Regions from separate parts of the Nonomuraea marmarensis genome, predicted to be linked through region 2. Evidence: riboswitches for the same ligand, from Rfam matches in the RefSeq annotation. Region 2 holds a riboswitch; each other region holds the start of a gene.
The links. A riboswitch is a leader RNA that binds a small molecule or an ion and turns the genes downstream of it on or off. The one in region 2 is predicted to bind cyclic di-AMP.
Positions count from the first base shown of each region.

Region 1: linked by a shared signal. The riboswitch ahead of ACFLIM_RS23825 (glycoside hydrolase family 25 protein) and the one ahead of ACFLIM_RS00590 (glycoside hydrolase family 25 protein) in region 2 are both predicted to bind cyclic di-AMP.
Region 3: linked by a shared signal. The riboswitch ahead of ACFLIM_RS23370 (CHAP domain-containing protein) and the one ahead of ACFLIM_RS00590 (glycoside hydrolase family 25 protein) in region 2 are both predicted to bind cyclic di-AMP.

Region 1 covers NZ_JBICRM010000014.1:132,388-138,736, forward strand. Annotated here, with positions in the region: gene ACFLIM_RS23810 (acyltransferase family protein) at 1-668, shown strand, start outside; gene ACFLIM_RS23815 (hypothetical protein) at 775-1,011, shown strand; gene ACFLIM_RS23820 (MFS transporter) at 1,121-2,518, opposite strand; gene ACFLIM_RS23825 (glycoside hydrolase family 25 protein) at 2,761-3,441, opposite strand; cyclic di-AMP (ydaO/yuaA leader) riboswitch at 3,503-3,645, opposite strand; gene ACFLIM_RS23830 (MerR family transcriptional regulator) at 4,066-4,470, opposite strand; gene ACFLIM_RS23835 (methyltransferase domain-containing protein) at 4,538-5,278, shown strand; gene ACFLIM_RS23840 (CoA transferase) at 5,358-5,615, shown strand; gene ACFLIM_RS23845 (alkaline phosphatase D family protein) at 5,749-6,349, shown strand, end outside.
Region 2 covers NZ_JBICRM010000001.1:108,788-115,136, forward strand. Annotated here, with positions in the region: gene ACFLIM_RS00575 (MFS transporter) at 1-449, shown strand, start outside; gene ACFLIM_RS00580 (B3/B4 domain-containing protein) at 485-1,216, shown strand; gene ACFLIM_RS00585 (DUF488 domain-containing protein) at 1,232-1,582, opposite strand; gene ACFLIM_RS00590 (glycoside hydrolase family 25 protein) at 1,620-2,348, opposite strand; cyclic di-AMP (ydaO/yuaA leader) riboswitch at 2,361-2,507, opposite strand; gene glnA (type I glutamate--ammonia ligase) at 2,869-4,293, opposite strand; gene ACFLIM_RS00600 (hypothetical protein) at 4,386-5,429, opposite strand; gene ACFLIM_RS00605 (RDD family protein) at 5,507-5,968, shown strand; gene ACFLIM_RS00610 (class I SAM-dependent methyltransferase) at 6,068-6,349, opposite strand, start outside.
Region 3 covers NZ_JBICRM010000014.1:33,689-40,037, reverse strand. Annotated here, with positions in the region: gene ACFLIM_RS23385 (hypothetical protein) at 1-245, opposite strand, end outside; gene ACFLIM_RS23380 (aldo/keto reductase) at 344-1,165, shown strand; gene ACFLIM_RS23375 (Gfo/Idh/MocA family protein) at 1,186-2,139, shown strand; cyclic di-AMP (ydaO/yuaA leader) riboswitch at 2,256-2,392, shown strand; gene ACFLIM_RS23370 (CHAP domain-containing protein) at 2,405-3,073, shown strand; gene ACFLIM_RS23365 (YoaK family protein) at 3,214-3,933, shown strand; gene ACFLIM_RS23360 (YciI family protein) at 4,097-4,537, shown strand; gene ACFLIM_RS23355 (RNA polymerase sigma factor) at 4,696-5,934, shown strand; gene ACFLIM_RS23350 (DUF6300 family protein) at 5,977-6,324, opposite strand; gene dnaE (DNA polymerase III subunit alpha) at 6,321-6,349, opposite strand, start outside.

The DNA.
Region 1 (6,349 bases), on a different contig from region 2:
ACGTCGTCGTGCTGATTGCCACCGTTGTGCTGATGGCGGGAGTCGCCGCGATCCTCGGCGGTGGTCATCGCCTACGACTATGCGGTGCGACTGCCGTGGCGGTCCTGGTCGTGGTGCTGCTGGGGGTAAACAGCCGGATCGGGGCCTGGCAGAGCTTGGCCATCGTGTCCACCATGCTCGCCGGTACCGCGTTCTATCGACTGGACCACGGGCAGCTCAGCCGGGCAGGAGCGGGCTGGCTGATCGGACTGGTGCCCATCGCGTCCATCGCCGCCGCGGTCTGGTTCGGCCCCGGCTGGGGCATGTCCGACCAGCAGGCACTGGCGTTCAAGTGGAGTTGGTCCACTGCCGTCGCGGCGGCGTGGCTGACCTTCGTGATCGGCCGTCTTCTGCGGTCCGCCGCTCTGCCGCGCTTCCTCGTACGGCTCGGGCTGATCAGCTACTCCATCTATCTGCTCCATCCCCTCGCGATACAGGCCATGCGACGGTTGATCCCGGATGCCGCCCTGATCCCATTCCCCGAGCGGCTGACGTGGTCCATCGTGCTGATGGCGGCGGTACTCTCCTGCGCTGCCCTGAGCTACCGGTTCATCGAGCAGCCGGCTCAGACACTCGGCCGTCGCCTGGCCCACTTGGCTACTCGAAGACGAGGCGAGACGACCGGTTGACCCAAACCGTTCCGGTCGCACCTTCGCGGAGTCTCAATGCCCACGCAAGCGCGTCGTCACCGACCATTGCGACGGTGAGATCTCCTATCGACCCAGCCGGCGGCATGTGCTCGGCCAGAGCGGCCCCGGAGACGGCGACAACGTCTACATCGACTTCACCGTCGCCTGTAACCCCTCCGCAGCGATCGTTCATGGGTTGATGCGTGAGCTCGCCGAGCACCAGAATCAGGGGGCCGCGATCACCGTGAGCATCGATCGCATGCGAGAACTGCTCACGCGCCCAGAGATCACCTATTTGATCGCGGAGAGGGGCGTCGAGTCCCGCGCCGCCGGGGAGTCATGATGGGCCGCGCTCGGCCGGCAACACAGGGGAGCCCTCCGGCGGGAACGGGTCGTTGCCGGGCGCGATGGCGCTGGTCGCGGACCTTGTCATCGGTTGTCCCTGCAGAAAGTCAGTGGAGATGGACGCCTTCGGGCAGGTGCGCCTTGCCCTTCGGGACGAGCGCGACCGCGATGAGTGCGGCGACGACCGCCGCGCCCGCCGCCACCGCGTACGCGGCAGGGAAACCGCTGGCCGTGCCGGCCTCGATGCCGCGAGCTGCGATCGCGGATACGACCGCGACGCCGACTGACCCACCGACCTCGTGGAAGGTGTTGACCACGCCGGAAGCCAGTCCCGCCTCGTGTTGAGAGACGTATCCGAGCGCGGTGGTGGTGGCGGCGACGAACGTCAGGACGATGCCGCCCGCGCCGATCGCCAGGCCGGTGATGACCCCGGCGGTGCCGTCCACCAGGGCGAGGACGGTCGCGCCGGCGGCGGCCAGCAGTAGTCCGCTGACGGCGGCCCCCCGCGCGCCGTGCCGATGGATGACGTGCCCGGCCAGGTGCCCGACAGCCCCGGTCGCGAGCGCCACCGGCACGAACAGGAGCCCGGTGACCAGCGCGGGCATGCCCTGCACCCGCTGCAGGTAGAGCGAGCCGAGGAAGACCATGGCCAGCAGCAGCGCGGTGGCGGCGAGCATCAGGAACGCGCCGGTGGCGACCGGCCGGCGGGCCAGGATCCGCACGTCCATCAACGGTTCGGCGGTGGCTCGCTCGACCACCGCGAACAGAACGTATCCCGCCAGGGCGCCACCGAGCGCGAGCAGGGTCGTGGCCGACCCCCATCCGGAGTCGCCCACGTTGACCAGGCCGTAGACGAGGGCCGCGGTCGACCCGGTGGCCAGGACGGCGCCGGGCAGGTCGATGCGCCGCCGGCGCGCGGGACGGTGCGCGGCGACCATGCGGGGCAGCAGAACCAGCACGGCCAGCCCGACCGGGACGTTGATGAAGAACACCCAGCGCCAGCCGGGCCATGCGGTCAGCAGCCCGCCGAGCAGCGCGCCCGCCGCGAATCCGGCTCCGCCGAGCGCCGCCCATGCGCCGAGCGCTTTGCCGCGTTCGGCGCCGTGGAAGGTGCGGGTGATGGTGGCCAGCGCGGACGGGGACAGCAGCGCCGCGCCCACGCCCTGGGCGAGCCGTCCGCCGATCAGTACGGGCCCGCTGGTGGCCAGGCCCGTGACCAGCGAGGCGAGGGTGAACAGGGTCAGGCCGGCCAGCAGGATCCGGCGCGTGCCGTAGGCGTCCCCCAGGCGGCCGCCGAGCAACATGAGCCCGCCGAAGCACAGCGTGTAGGCGGTGACGGCCCAGGTGAGCCAGGCGCGGTCGAGGTCCAGGCCGGAGCCGATGCTCGGCAGCGCCACGTTGATCACCGTAACGTCCAGGATCAGCATGAACTGGGCGACGCAGAGCAGCACGAGAGCGATCCACCGCCGCGAGTCCGGCACCGCTTGCGTGGCTGAGTCAGTCACGAGGCCTCCGTAAGTAAACACTGATGTTCGACTTACTGTAGCCCCTTATGGCCAAAACCTGAACACTCTTGTACGAATTAGCTGCTCGCGCGGCGCGTGCCGTACGACCACCTCGCCCCGCTCGACGTCCAGGCCGACGCCCTTGAGCACCTCCAGTTCGCCGAAGCGCTTGCGCAGCCCGCGGACACTGATCGGTCGGCGCGGGGCACCCAAGGGGCGGGCCGCGCGTCCAGACACTCTGGCTACTTACGGCCCAGGGCGCGGAGTTGGTCCAGGCTCACGGAGGAGACGTTCTGGTCCACCGGGCTGTCGGTGTACTGGTGGATGGTCCACGTCTTCCACGGCGGGGGTGGCGTGACCGTACCTTTGGCCTTGCTGTAGTGGGCGACCCACAGCGGATACTGGCCGAGGCCTTGACCGTATTTGCTGGCGAAGTTCCAGCCGGAGTAGAACAACGGGGTGACGCCGGTCTTGGCCTTCACCCGCTCCAGCCACGTCTTGGCCCAAGCGTTGACGTAGGCCGCGGGTTTGCCGTCGGTGGTCTCCAGGTCCAGGGCCAGGAGGTCACCGGGCTTGGCCGGCTGCTTGTTCACCACGGACAGGAAGAAGTCGGCCTCGGCGACGGGGTCGTTGGCCGGGCGACCGTAGTGGTAGGCGCCGCGCACCATGTTCTGCCCGGCCATCTCGGCCCAGTGGCGGGCGAAGGCGCGGTCGGTGAAGTCGGTGCCCTCGGTCGCCTTGACGATGCCGAACTCCGCGCCACTGGCAGCCCAGTCGTGCGCCGGCTCGTAGTTGGAGACGTCCTGGCCGTAGGCGAACTCATGGGCATGCGCGGAACTGGCGACGGACGCACCAGCCACGGCGGTGATCATGGTCAGCAAGGCGGTCGCCGCGAGCTTACGCACGATTCCGGGAGTGGCCATTCGGGCGATGTTGATCTTCGGGGCTGGGGTAGGACGGTGGTCGGCCATCGGTAGGGAGTTCTCCTTGCTTCCATACCGCTTACCGGGTTAGCTGACGGGTTCGGGCGTGGAAGCTGCCCTATGGCACTATCCGTGCCAATTCACCCCAAGTAGTACGAACGGGTCCCCGGTTCCGCCCGCAGGCGGACTCAGCGGTCACAGGCGCGCCTGCGATGTCATGCGATGCTCAAAGTAGCGACCGGACAAACCGGATGTATTTCGCAGAAGATAACGTATTAACCAAAAGCCTGACAAGTAGACAAACCGCAAGTTTTGCGAGTGCGACATCACAGTCGTGTAGGCGAGAACCCGGTGGCGCTGCAGCGCCTGAAGCACCTTGCGAACCGAGACGGGCTTCCGGCACCGTCCGCTCCGGGACCGATCAGCAACTTCGTGGCCGGCGATTCGATGTGGCTGAGCAGGGGCGCCTTCTGTACCGGCCCGAAGTCCATGCCGCCGTTGCCTTGCTCTGGCCGAAGGCCCAGGCTGATCTCCTGCGTGGCAAGTGGCGCTTCCTACTATCCTGCCTAATAGCTGATGCCTGCCGGTGCGAGGGGCGTGGCCCCCTCGCGGTGGCGGCCCGGCTCACACTCGCACGTGTGGCGGGGAGGATACGGAGATCCGCTCGGCCACCATGGACTGGAAATGGGAACAGCTGGTGAAGTCCTCGTGGTCGCAGTCCAGTGCGCAGTCGATGAGCTCGAGCGACGCCTGCGCCTCGGCGATGCGCCGGGCGAGCTCCGCCCGACGGCGCAGCAGGACACCACGCCGTTCCGCCGCGTCCGAGGTGGTCATCATCTCGCGGATGTCGTCGAGGCTGAATCCGGCTTCCTTGGCGCGCAGGATCACGGCCACCCGGTAGAGGTCGTCGGGCCCGTATCGGCGGCGTTCCCCGCCGATCCGGGCCGGGCAGAGCAGGCCCATGGCCTCCCAGTGCCTCAGGACATGCGTGGCCAGCCCGAACCGCTCCGCGATGTCGCCGATGCTCATGGTCGCATTTGACTTCATGCCGACATTAAGTCGCATGCTGGCTCGCATGTCCAAAACGACGGAACACATGGAATCATTCATTCAGCTGCTCGACGTCGTCGACGCGTTGCCGGGGGCGGTCGCGTTGCGGGCGCGCTCGTCCGAGCTGCTCGGCCTCCCGGACGGCGCGGCCGTGGTGGACGTGGGCTGCGGCGCGGGACGTGCGGTACACGAGCTGGGGGAGCGCGGGGCGCGGGCGATCGGCGTGGACGTCAGCGAGGAGATGATCGCGGTGGCCCGCCGTCGGTGGCCGCAGGCCGACTTCCGGATCGGCGACGCCTTCGGCCTGCCGCTCGAGGACGGCGAGGTCGCCGGGTATCGAGCCGAGAAGGTCTTCCACGAGCTCGCCGACGCGGCCAAGGCGCTGGAGGAGGCCAAGCGGGTGCTCGCTCCGGGCGGTCGCGTCGTGCTCATCGGGCAGGACTGGGACACCTTCGTCATCGACTCCGACGACCCGGCGCTCACCCGGACCATCGTGCACGCCCGCGCCGACCTGACCGCCAATCCGCGGGCGGCCCGCCGTTACCGCAACCTGCTGCTCGACACCGGGTTCGAGGACGTCGCGGTGGAGGCGCACATGAGCGTCTTCACCGACGCGGCCATGCTGCCCATGCTCACCGGCATCGCGGAGGGCGCCCGTGCGGCCGGAGCCGTCACCCCTGAGCAGGAAGCGGCGTGGGTGAGCGAGCAGAAGGAACGAGCCCAGGCAGGTCGCATGTTCCTGGCGTTGCCGATCTTCATGGCCTCGGCCTCGCGACCTGAGGAGTAGCGCACGCGCCGCGGCGGTTCGCGAGCTCGCCAAGGCCGCGCATCATGCCGGAGGTCTACCGGAGTCGGCGGACGCCGGCGTGACCGGCAGGCCGCGTCACCGGGGCAGCGGGCAGGCGGCCCATCCGATGGTGCCGAGCCGGCCGTCGCCGGCCGTACACCATCCGCAGCTGCGGCACCGCGGGGTGATCGCCGAGGTCGAGCACCCCTCGCTCGGCTCCGTGCCCCTGCCCGGCGTCACCGTGAAACTGTCCAGGACACCTGGCTCCGTACGGCTCCCGCCGCCTCGTCTCGGCGAGCACACGGCAGAGGTCCTGGCCGAGTGGCTCCAGGACTAGGACGTCGGTGAAGCTGCCGAGGCCGTACCTGGTATTCGGGCGGATATGTCGTCGATCAACCGACTTGTCCTGTATTTTGATCATTCATCATGGTGAAACCGGAGCGGTGCTAGCTTGACTCAAGCTCTTCCGGGTGAATCAACAAAGCACCCTGCATCGCAGGGGTTTCCTCGCCCTGGCGGGCGGCGCCCTCGGCGTCCTGGCGGTCGGGCAGATCGCCCAACCCGCGATGGCGCACGCCGACGATGTGGACGCGGTCCCGTTCACCCTGGGGGTGGCCTCCGGCGATCCCGATCATCACAGTGTCGTGTTGTGGACCCGTCTCGTCGCCGATCCGCTGAACGCCGAGACCGGGGGCATGCCGGCCGAGCCGGTCGAGGTCTTATGGGAGGTGGCCCGCGACGACGCCTTCCGGCACGTGGTGCGGCGCGGTTCGGTGACCGCGGTGCCCGAATCCGTGCACACGGTGCACGTGGTCGTGGACGACCTGGCGCCGGATCGGTGGTACTGGTACCGGTTCAAGGCCGGTGACACCTACAGCCGGACCGGCCGGACCCGCACGATGCCGCCGCCCGGGGCCAAGGCGGACCACATGCGGTTCGCCTTCGTCTCCTGCCAGTCGTGGGCCGGCGGCCCCTACCCGGCCTACCGCGACCTGGCCGAGCAGGACGTCGACTTCGTCCTGCACCTCGGCGACTACATCTACGAGACCGCCAACGGCGGCCTGACCGAGT
Region 2 (6,349 bases):
GTCACCTCAGCCCGATGGCCGCCGGGCTGGCCTTCCTGCCGCTCACGCTCCCCATGACGGTGAACCCGCTGCTCACCGGCCGCCTGGTGGCCCGCCACGGTCCCCGGCCGCCGATCCTCGGGGGTCTCGCCCTGCTCGCGATCGGCCTGACGGGCGTCGCCCTCACCGACGTTCTGGCGCCCTGGCTGGTGGTGATGGGCTTCGGGTTGTCGTTCGTGCTGCCCGCGTTGATGGCGGGCATGGTCAACAGCGCTCCGCCGGGCACGGCGGGCACGGCGGGAGGCGTCCTGAACGCGTTCCGCCAGGTCGGCGCCACCCTCGGCGTGGCGGTCATGGGCGTCATCGGCCGGCCCCTGCTGGCGGCGGCCATCCTGACGGCGGTGACCTGCGCCTGCTACGCGCTGGCCGCCCGCCGCGCCCGCGCCGCCAACCCCGCCATCCCCGCCTGACCCGGAGGCGAGGATGCGGGTATCGTGATCGGCCCGTGCTCCCCGGCCGCGATGACGAGGTGACCATGTATTTCCAGCATTCCGATGCCATCTGGCGGGACTTTCCCGAGCTGGCGCCCGGGTTGATCTTCGCGCCGGGCATCTCCACGGACGTCTCCGTCGACGACCGGCTCGCCCGGTTCGGCGAGATCGCCGCCAAGAGGCTCGCCATCGCATCGGAAGGCGAGCTGCCGGAGATCCAGGCGTGGCGGCGGGCGTTCTCGAAGATGGGCCTCAAGCCGACCCGATATCGGTGCGCCTCGGAGTCGCTGCTGCGCCGCTTCAGGAAAGAGGGATCTCTGCCGCGCCTGCATCCCGTGATCGACCTGTGCAACGCGGTCTCCATCGCGTACGCCATCCCGGTGGCAGTGTTCGACGCCTCCCGGATCTCGGAGTATGTGGAAGTGCGGCATGCGGCGGGCGACGAGACATACCTGACCTTCTCCGGCGAGACGGAGCACCCGCCGGCCGGGGAGGTCATCTTCGCGGACGCCCTCGGGAACGCGCATGCCCGCCGCTGGACCAACCGCCAGAGCGGCTATTCGGCCATCCGCGACACGACCACCGACGTCCTGATCGTCGCGGAGGCGCTGCACGACACGGCGCGGCAGGACATCGAGTCCCTCACGGCCACGCTCTCCGACGAGCTGAGCACCCTCTGGCCCGTCACCCCGAAGTCCGCGATCCTGGCCCCGTCCGCGCCCCGGTTCGAGTTCGCGGGGACGTGAGGCCGTAGGAGATCCCTAGCGGGCGCGCTGAAGATGGTCCCGCAGCACCACAGCCTGGTTGTGCTCGGTGTCCTTGGCCGAGTAGAGCAGCGTCACCGGCCCCTTCTCGGCGGCGGCGAGCAACGGTTCGACCGTCTCGGGGTGCTCGGCGAGCTCGGCCCGATAACGCTCGGCGAACTCGGCGAACCGCTCGGGCCGGTGGCCGAACCACTGGCGCAGCTCCTTCGACGGCGCGACGTCCGGCAGCCATCCGTCGAGCCGCAGGTCGTCCTTGCGCACTCCCCGAGGCCACACACGGTCGACGAGGAACACCGCGCCGCGGGCAGGCGCGTGATCGTAGACACGCTGGATGACGATCGGTCCCATGACCGGTTCCTACCCAACCACCTCGTGGCCCGCCCGGTCAGGCGGACTGGCGGCCCAGGTGGCGCAGCTGGTCAGGGGTCAGTACGGAGACGTCCTGGTCGACGGGGTAGTCGGAGTACTGGTGGATGGTCCAGGACTTCCAGTCGGCGGGCGGGGTCACCATCCCCTTGGCCTTGCCGTAGTGGGCGACCCACAACGGATATTCGGACAGGCCCTTGCCGTAGATGTTGGCGAAGCGCCAGCCGCTGTAGAACATCGGGGTGATCCCGGTCTTGGCCTTCACGTGCGACAGCCACGCCTTTTCCCAGGCGTTGACCTCGGCGACGGACTTGCCGTCGGTCGTCTCCATGTCGAGGACCAGCAGGTCCCCGCTCTTGGCGGGCTGGGCGTTCACCACGGACAGGAAGTGGTCGGCCTCGGCGATGGGGTTGTTGCGGGGGTGGCCGTAGTGGTAGGCCCCGCGTACGATGCCCTTCTTGCCCAGCTCCCGCCAGTGCCTGGCGAAGGCGGCGTCGGTGAAGGTCATGCCCTCGGTGGCCTTGATGATGCCGAACTGGGCCGGGCTGGCGTTCCAGTCGTACAGCGGCTGGTAGTTGGAGACGTCCTGGCCGTAGGTGAGCGGCTCCTGCTCCTGCACGGCCGCGTGCGCCGGGCCATGCTCGGCGGTCGACGCGATCGCCGGGCCGGTCACGCTCGCCAGTGTGGTGGCCCCGGCCAGGAGAGCGCCGGCGGCAGAGAGGCTGAGCCGTTTGGAGAGATCGAGCATGGGGGATTTGACTCCTTGCTTCCATGTCGCCTACCGGGTTAGCTGACGGGTTCGGGCTTGGAAGTGCCCTACGGGCGCAGCCTGGGCTGGCGTCCGATTCACCCCGGGATAAAGGCGGGTCCCCGGCTCCGTGATGTGCGGATTCGGCCTGTCAACGATGCGGCAACGATCCGGCGAGTGCTCGCCAAAACGTGGGCCGTAATGCTGAAAAAGGTATATATGCCCCCATAATCATTGCAAGTGGGGCAAATCCCCTCGCAATGTACGCGTACTCGCGTAAACCCTGAATCGCCGTACCTGTAGGGATTTCAGGGCTTTGGCAAAATCTTCGGCGCGGTACGCGAGCCCGGGACCGGGGGACATTCGTGACCTCTCCGCTCGTGGCGGGAGGTGCCGGTGGGGTTCACGGTGATCGGCTCTCGACCGGCGCTTTCAGTCTTGGTGACTTTCTCGTGGCAACCGAAAGGCCATCGACCGTGCCCTCAACGGGACAGCCGATGGCCTTTTACGGGCTACGGGATCAGATGTCGTAATAGAGCTCGAACTCGTGCGGGTGCGGCCGCAGCCGGATCGGGTCGACCTCGTTCTCCCGCTTGTACGCCACCCACGTCTCGATCAGGTCCGGCGTGAACACGCCGCCCTCGAGCAGGTAGTCGTGGTCCTCCTCCAGCGCCGTGAGCACCTCGGGCAGCGAGCCGGGCACCTGCGGCACCTGGCGGGCCTCCTCCGGCGGCAGCTCGTAGAGGTCCTTGTCGACCGGCTCCGGCGGCTCGATCTTGTTGCGGATGCCGTCGATGCCCGCCATCAGCATCGCCGAGAAGGCGAAGTACGGGTTGCACGACGGGTCCGGCACCCGGAACTCGATGCGCTTGGCCTTCGGGTTGGAGCCCGTGATCGGGATGCGTACGCAGGCCGAGCGGTTGCGCTGGGAGTAGACCAGGTTGACCGGGGCCTCGTAGCCGGGGACCAGGCGGTGGTAGGAGTTGACCGTCGGGTTGGTGAAGGCCAGCAGCGACGGCGCGTGCCTGAGCAGGCCGCCGATGTAGTAGCGGGCCGTGTCGGACAACCCCGCGTAGCCGACCTCGTCGTAGAAGAGCGGCGAGCCGTCCTTCCAGAGCGACTGGTGGCAGTGCATGCCGGAGCCGTTGTCGCCGAAGAGCGGCTTGGGCATGAACGTGACCGTGTGGCCGAATTCGAGCGCGGTGCTCTTGATGATGTACTTGTAGAGCATCAGGTTGTCGGCCGTCTTGAGCAGCGTGCCGAACTTGAAGTCGATCTCCGCCTGACCCGCGGTGCCGACCTCGTGGTGCTGCATCTCGACGTCGATGCCGCACTCGATGAGGTTGCGGACCATCTCCGAGCGCAGGTCGGTGAAGTGGTCCATCGGCGGCACGGGGAAGTAGCCGCCCTTGTAGCGCGGCTTGTAGCCGAGGTTGCCGCCCTCGGTCGCCTTGCCGGTGTTCCAGGCGCCCTCGATGGAGTCGATGTAGTAGTAGCCGGCGTGCTGCTTCGTCTCGAAGCGCACGTCGTCGAAGATATAGAACTCGGCCTCGGGGCCGAAGTAGACCGTGTCGGCGATGCCGGTGCCCCTGAGGTAGTCCTCGGCCTTGCGCGCGACGTTGCGCGGGTCGCGGCTGTAGGCCTCGCCGGTCAGCGGGTCGTGCACGAAGAAGTTCAGATTGAGCGTCTTGTGCTGGCGGAACGGGTCCACCACGGCGCTGGTCGGGTCGGGCAGCAGCAGCATGTCGGACTCGTGGATCGCTTGGAATCCGCGGATCGACGAGCCGTCGAACATGAGTCCGTCTGTGAAGACGCTCGCGCCGAAGTTCTCAACCGGGAAGGTGAAGTGGTGAGTCGTCCCCGGCAGGTCTGTGAACCTGACATCGACGAACTGCACCCCTTCGTCACTGATGAACTTCAGGACGTCGTCGGCGGAGTTGAACACTCTCGAACCTCCCTGGGACTGGCCATCATGCCGACGTTAGGCCGTGGCCGTTTCCGAATGGTGTCTCGTTTGTTTCACACATGTTACGTAGGTCAGGTGCCCTGCGACGCCTCGCAGCCGTCGTCGCTGCTCGGCTCGTCGTCCAGAACGTAGGGATCTGAGGGTGGTCCGGTGGCACCCACCTTGTCCTCAGGCGAATCCTCGTAGTAGGGGTGAATGAACCCGTCCTCCACGTCGCAGCGGGCGGGCGTCGCGCTCGCACCCCACCCGTCCACCCAGACGACGAGCCGGCCGGACTCGCGGTACAACTGCACGCTTCCGGTGGGATGGGTGACGAGCCTGACGGTGGTGGCGGGCTGGCCGGGGCGGTGCACCGCGTAGACGACCAGGTGGTTCAGCTTCACCTCGACCCCGCGCAGGCCGTCTTCCCGGAACGTGCCCAGCGTGGCCTGTCCTCTCACCTTGATGACCTCGGTGGTGAGCTCGGCCGTCTTCGGGGCGAAGCTGTTCACCATGGGCCGGTTGGGCTCCTTCGAGTCGTCCAGGTCATCGCGGAACCAGTCGCGTTGCTCGCGGTCCAGCAACTTGGCGAAGGCGTCCGGATCTCCGCCCAGCAGCGTCTTCTTGTCGAGGTAGGCGGCGGCCAGCAGCTCGCGCGTCCGCTCCAGCCCCTTGGCCACGTCCTTCTTCGACAACCCGCCCAGCGCCTTCGCCTCCGGCAGCACGAACCCGTCGATCCCGTCGGCGTAGTCCTCGGCCGGGGACCCGGCGAACGGGCTCACCACCTCCGCCGGCGCCGCGACCACCGGTGTGGTCTCCTCGGCCATAGCAACCACCGGCGTGGTCTCTTCGGGCACCGCGCCCGAGGGGGCGAGCAGGTCGGGCCGGAACATGACCACCACGCCCGCGGCGGCGATCAGCGCCGTGATCGTGGCCATCGCGAGCCAGGCCCGCCCGACCCGCCGCGGCGGTCCTGTCTCGGGCCTGGCCGCCGTGGATAAGCGGGCGTCCGACCGGTCTGTACGCCGCTCTCTGGCCCCTCTTTTCGCGTCGGCCCGCATCCTGCGCTGTTCCTCGGCGTCGATCTGTGAGACCAGCGCGTTGAAGCGCTCGTCAAGGTCATCCCCGTGTGGCATGGCGTACATCATGACCGTCTCTTGACGCGGTTGGGTCACAATCCGGACCGGCCCACCGGGCGGCTACCGTGGAGGGCATGAGCGGCAACGGACCTCGGTGGACGCAGACGTGGCTGGGCGGGCTCCGGTCCGCCGGGGTCGATCTCGGATACCCGGGAGAGCGCCTGGGCCTGCCCGAGGGCGGCCGCGGGTCGATCGCCGGGTGGGGGCGCAGGATCGGCGCGCTGGTCATCGACTGGATGATCTGCACGTGGGCCATCGTGCAGCTGCTGCTCAGGATGAACCCGGCCGAGTCGCCGTGGGCACCCGTCGTGGTCTTCGCCCTGCAGTACCTGATCCTGGTGGGGTTCATGGGGCAGACGTTCGGGCATCGGCTGGCGGGGATCAGGGTCACCGCGATGGACGGCGGCAACCCGCGGTTGCTGCCCGTGCTGGTGCGCACCGTGCTGCTGTGCCTGGCCGTGCCCGCGCTGATCTGGGACCGCGACCACCGAGGGGTGCACGACCGCGTGTCCAACACGATGGTCGTCCGCATGTGACCTGCGGGAGCGGCGCTGACGACCTCGGCTCGTACGGCGTGGTGAAAATGCTCGACGAGGCGAGATGGGAGCCCAGGAAGGTCTTCCACGCCCTGGCGGCTAGATATTCGCGCAGCTGAGGATGGCCGTGCCGGGAAGGTGGCGGCCGCGTAGCGGGCTCCAGCCGCCCCACACCCGCTCGTGTCCCTCGGGCCACTCCGGCTCCAGCAGCCCGGTGATCGTCAGCCCGGAGGCGACCACCAGGTTCACCCAGTCGCCCATCGTGCGGTGGTGCTCGACGTACGTGGGGGTGCCGTACTCGTCCCGCTCCACGTAGGGGGAGCGGTCGAAGTAGGAGCGGTCCGACGTCAGCCCGCGCGGCCCCGGATCGTCGGGAAAGGC
Region 3 (6,349 bases), on a different contig from region 2:
ACCTTGCCGGAGAAGGCGTCGCCGACGGCCTGCACGCGCCGGGGCATGCGCTCACGCGGCTCGGCCATGATCAGGCCGTCGGGCAGCCCGAGACGGCCCAGCTCCTTACGCGTGGCCTTCAGCGCCCGCAGACCCGCGCGCGGCACGACGACCGTCGCGGGACCGAGCAGCCCGGCATGGTGAGCCTCGACGGCGCACAGCATCTGGAGCGGGGACTCCACCCAGGCCGACGCCTGTTCGACCACTCGTTGCCCTCCCAGCCGGGTGATGGCCCGTTCACGACCGCTTCAAGCTAGCCCGGCCGCCTTAAGCCCTCAGAAACTCGACATGAACAATGGAGGGTATGAACTCGCTCATGCTCAACACCGACGGCGTGCAGATCCCGCAGCTGGGCTTCGGCGTCTGGCAGGTCCCCGCCGACGAGGCCGAGCAGGCCGTGGCGACCGCGCTGAAGGCCGGCTACCGGCACGTCGACACCGCCGCCGCCTATGACAACGAAGAGGGTGTGGGGCGGGCCGTGCGCGCCAGCGGGCTGCCGCGCCAGAAGGTGTTCGTCACCACCAAGTTGTGGAACGCCGACCACACCCGCGCGGCGGAGGCCTTCGACGAATGCCTGGCCAGGCTGGGCCTGGACTATGTCGACCTGTTCCTCATCCACTGGCCGGTGCCCGGGCAGGGCAGGTACGTGCAGGCGTGGAAGGAGATGGAGAAGATCTACCGCGACGGGCGGGCGAAGGCCATTGGCACGTCCAACTTCACCGTCTCGACGCTCACCCGGCTGATGGACGAGGCCGACATCACGCCGTCCATCAACCAGATCGAGCTGCACCCGTACCTGCAGCAGCGGGAGCTGCGGGCCTTCCACGAGGCCAACGGCATCCTCACCGAGGCGTGGAGCCCGCTCGGGCAGGGCAAGGGGCTGCTCGGGGACCCGGCGCTGGCGGTGCTGTCGGCCAAGTACGGCAAGACCCCCGCGCAGATCGTGCTCCGCTGGCACCTGCAGCTCGGCAACGTGGTCATCCCCAAGTCCGTGACCCCGTCGCGGATCGCCGAGAACATCGAGGTTTTCGACTTCATCCTCGACGCCGAGGACATGGCCGCCATCGGCGCGATGAACAAGGGCCGGCGCATCGGGCCTGACCCCGACACGTTCAACATGACCTGATAGGTCTATGCTCCTCCCCCGTGCGGGATTTTGCGTGGGGAATTGCGGCAACGGGCGGTATCGCCCGTACGGTCGGGGCGGCCATCGTGGCCGAGCCGGGGATGCGGGTGGCCGCCGTCGGGTCCAGGGTGTTGAGCCGGGCGCAGTCCCTGGCCGCCGCGCTGGGGGCGGAGTCGGCGTACGACTCCTATGAGCGGCTGTGCGCCGACCCGGCGGTGGACGCGATCTACGTGGCGACGCCGCACGCCCAGCACCTGGAGGTGGCCGAGGCGGCGATCGCCGCGGGCAAGGCCGTGTTGTGCGAGAAGCCCCTCGCCGCGACCGTGGCCGACGCGGAGAAGATGGTACGCCTGGCGCGCGAGGCACGGGTGTTCCTGATGGAAGCCATGTGGATGCGGTTCAACCCGCTCATCCAGCGCGTCGCGGCCGATCCGCGCTTCGGAGACCTCCGCTCGGTGCAGGCGTCCTTCGGCTTCACCCTCCCCTACGACCCCGCGCACCGCCTGTGGGCGCCGGAGCTGGGCGGCGGGGCCCTGCTCGACCTGGGGATCTACCCGTTCGGGCTGGCCCAGCTGCTCCTCGGCCTGCCCGCTGACCTGCGCGTCACCGGCTCCCTGGCGCCCAACGGGGTGGACGCGGAGGCGGCCGGGGTGTTGCTCTACCCCGGCGGCAGGCGGGCTCTCGTGGAGACCTCGTTGCTGGGGAATTACCCGAACAACGCCACCGTTGTCGGCACGGGCATGCGGGCGGACATCCAGGCGCCGTTCTGGGCGCCGCAGCAGATTTTACTTTCCGGGCCCTCCATGGAGCCGGAGGAGCATCTGCTCGATCCGGCGGACAACGGATACGCCGGAGAGTTGCGCGAAGTCCGCGCCGCCACGGCCGAAGGCAGGACCGAATCCTCGATCATGCCCCTTGACGAGTCCCTCGCGATGATGGGGCTGCTGGCCAACGCCCGGACGCAACTCGGCTAAGTGGGCTTTATCCAGTTGTAATCCACTTGCCGCATGTATTACCTTATGAGGCATATCAGGGCAGATGTCCGATTTTTCGGGCAATGTCCAACCATCGTACGAACGATCACAGGACGGTCCTGTGACCGCTGAATCCGCCTCAGGGCGGAACCGGGGACCCAGGTCCTTGGGGTGAATCGGCACTCCGGTGCCGTAGGGCAGCTTCCACGTCCGAACCCGTCAGCTAACCCGGTAAGCGGCATGGAAGCAAGGAGTAACCCCCTCGATGGCAAAACACTGTTTCAGCCGTACCTCGAAGACCAACATCGCTCGCGCCCTGCTCGGCGCCACCGTCATCGCCTCGGCCCTCGGCGGCCAGGCTGCCGTGGCCAGCGCCGACACGGCGCAGCGGCCGGCCGCCGTCGCCGACCACGACATCAAGTCCGGGCAGGCCAAGGTCAACGTCACCGCCGCCCAGGTCCTGGCCGTCGCCAAGTCCCAGGTCGGCACCTCGGAGAACGCCGCCGGTGGCGGCACCAAGTACCAGGACTGGTACGCCGCCTCGCCGCGAGCCGCCGAGACCGTCGCCCGCGACGGCGGGACCAGGACCGACTACCTGAACGGCGCCTGGTGCGCGATGTTCGTCTCCTGGGTCGGCAACCAGAGCGGCGCCCACTCGCAGATCGGCGCGGACGCCTACACCGTCGCCTACGCCAAGTGGTTCGAGGGCACCCACCGCTTCGGCACCGTCGCCAAGCCCGGCGCCGTCGTCTTCTTCGCCTGGAACGGCGGCAAGGACCTCACCGACATCCGGCACGTCGGGTTCGTGGTGAAGGACAACCAGAACGGCACCATCTCCACGATCGAGGGCAACACCGGCAACGGCAAGGTCGAGGAGCGCGTCCGTCCGAAGTCGGATGTCGTCGGCTACGGCTATCCGGAGTACGCCGCCTGAGCCTGACGGGCTCCTGGCCTTCCAGCCGCGAACGAGCGCGCGTCCCGCACGGGACGTGCGCTCGCCGCGTTCCCGGGCCCTGAGGTGGGCGGTCTGACCCGCTTTGCGGAGACAGCGTCGTCTGGCGGCATGGTTTGCGGGTGCGGCGCGACGGTTACGAGTACCGCGTGAGGCGCGCGTTGCGGTGGGTCGCCGACGCGTTGTTCCCCCGCGGCGCGAACCGGCACGACGTCCTGCCTGCCCTGCTGATCCTGCTGACCATCGTGACCGGCCTCGTCGACGCCGTCAGCTTCCTCGGCCTGAACCGGGTCTTCGTCGCCAACATGACCGGCAACGTGGTCTTCCTCGGCTTCGCCCTGGCCGGAGAGCCCCAGCTGTCGGTATGGGCCCCGCCGCTGGCCGTCGCCGGCTTCACCGCCGGGGCATGGAGCGCGGGACGCCTGGCCCGGCGGATGCGGAACGCGCGGCGGGAGTTCGTCGCCCTCACCGCCGCGCACGCGCTCCTCGTCGCCGCCGCCCTCGTCGTGGCTCAGGTGGCCGGTCACCGGGACGCCATGGCGCAGGCGCCGCTCATCGGCCTGCTCGCCTACGGCATGGGCGTGCAGAACGCGACCGTGCGCAGGCTGGGAGTGCCCGACATGATCACCACCAACGTCCTCACCACCATCCTCACCGGCCTGGCCGCCGATCCGCCGATGTGGGCGGCCTGGCGCCGGGCCGTGTCGGTCGTCGCGATGTTCGCCGGCGCGCTGGCCGGCGCCGTGCTGTACCTGAAAGCCGGTCCGGTGCCGCCGCTGGCGGTGGCCTTGGCCCTGCTCGCGGCCGTCACCGTCGCGGCCCGCCCGCCGAAGGCTCGATGACCCTCCTGAGCGACCGCCTTTACGTTGTAGATTTCTCGGCAACCGGTGCCGCCCGGCTCTTCACGAAATAGATTTCCGGCGGACGTGTCGATCCGCCACGGAGTCGTTCGACGCGTTGATGAGACCGGCCGCGGCCGGTGCGGACGAAAGGGAGACGACTTCGATGAAGTTCATGATCGTGGGCAAGGCCAACGCGGACACCGAGGCCGGGGTGCTGCCCAGCCAGGAGCTGGTCGACAACATGCACGCCTACAACGAGTCGCTGGCCAAGGCGGGGGTGCTGCTGGCCGGCGAAGGGCTCTACCCGAGCTCGCACGGGGCCCAGATCGCCTACAGCGGCGGCAAGGCGAGCGTGATCGACGGGCCGTTCGCCGAGGCCAAGGAGCTCATCGCCGGGTTCTGGCTGATCCAGGTGAAGTCCAGGGAGGAGGCCATCGAGTGGGCCCTGCGCGTCCCGGTGCCGCCGGGGCATGACGGGATCGGGCTGGATGTGTGGCGGGTGTTCGACGCCTCGGACGTACCGGACGAGTCGCTGCCGCAGGAGGCGCGCGAGCGCGAAGAGGCCCTCCGCGAGCGCCTCGGCGCCGACCGCCCCAACGGCTGACCTTACGACCGCCGCCCGCTCGGCTCCGGCCGCGTGACCGCCGGCCGTCAGGCCATCATCCGACCGGGCACTGCCCGTTCGGCCGGACGGGCGGCGGCCGTCCGGACCGGGGGCGTGGGTTGCGGGGCGGGGGTTTGTGCTGGTCTCATGGGCCGGTGATGGCTTCCGACACGCACCGCGCGATCGAGGCGGTATGGCGGATCGAGGCGGCCCGGCTCATCGCCGGGCTGGCCCGGCTGGTGCGCGACGTCGGCCTCGCCGAGGAGCTGGCGCAGGACGCGCTGGTGGCCGCCCTGGAGCAGTGGCCGGAGTCCGGTGTGCCGCGCAACCCCGGCGCCTGGCTGATGACCGTGTCCAAACGCCGCGCCATCGACCTGATCCGCAGGAACGAACGCCTCGAACGCAACCTTGTCGAGCTCGGCCACCGCCTCGAGAACGAGGAGGAGCCGCCCGAGGTCGACGAGATCGAGGACGACCTGCTGCGGCTGGTGTTCACGGCCTGCCATCCCGCGCTGTCCGTGGAGGCGCGGGTGGCGCTGACGCTGCGCGTGCTCGGCGGCCTGACCACCGACGAGATCGCGCGGGCGTTCCTGGTCTCGGAGCCCACCGTGGCCCAGCGGATCGTACGCGCCAAGCGCACGCTGGCCGACAAGCAGGTCCCGTTCGAGGTGCCCCAGGGCGCCGAGCTGGCGGGCCGGCTGTCGTCCGTCCTGGAGGTCATCTACCTGATCTTCAACGAAGGCTATTCGGCGACGGCCGGAGACGACTGGATGCGCCCCGCCCTGTGCGAGGACGCCCTCAGGCTGGGCCGGGTGTTGGCAGGCCTGATGCCCAAGGAACCCGAGGTACACGGGCTGGTCGCCCTCATGGAGATCCAAGCCTCAAGATCGGCCGCCCGGGTAGGGCCGTCGGGCGAGCCGATCCTGCTCCTGGAGCAGAACCGGGCCCGCTGGGACCAACTCCTCATCCGCCGCGGCCTGACCGCCCTCGACCAGGCCGAGGAGCTCGGAAACGATCTCGGCCCCTACGCCCTCCAGGCCGCCATCGCCGCCTGCCACGCCCGCGCCGTCAACCCGGAGGACACCGACTGGGTACGCATCGCGGCCCTGTACGAGTCGCTGGCCAAGCTGTCCCGCTCCCCCATCGTCGAGCTCAACCGCGCGGTCGCCCTCTCCATGGCCTACGGGCCGGCGGTGGGGCTCGGCCTCCTCGACCAGATCGTGGGCGAACCGTCGCTCCAGGACTACCACCTGCTGCCCAGCGTACGGGGAGACCTGCTGTTCAAGCTGGGACGCCTGGCGGAGGCCCGCGCCGAGTTCGAGCGAGCGGCCTCGATGACCCGCAACGCCCGTGAACGCGCCCTCCTGGAGGAACGCGCCGCCGCCTGCCGAGGCTAACAGGGCTGGAGTGACGGGAGACGCCCGGCGAATGTACGGCGGTCACAGGAGGCCGTGCCGCCACAGCTCGGCCTCGGCGTCCAACGCGTCCATATCGAGCGCCGACCCGTGCACGTGCTGCGCCCATGCCACCAGCAGCCGCACGAACTCGTCATCCCCGTCATCCGCTACACCGTGCACATGGAACCACGTGATCAGCGGAGCCGCGTGCGGCACCCGGGCATCGCACCCGGCGCACAGCACGACACCGTTCCGGCCGTCCGCCGCGGTGCCGCCGGCGTTCGTCCAGCCGTACGGCACGTCCACGAGCAGCAGCCCCTCCTCGCCGCAGCGCGGGCACGTCGGCGGCTCCCCAGTGATCATGATGTCGATCTGCCGCTGTTCGGTCACAGCGAGATCGCTTCCGGCCCGAACA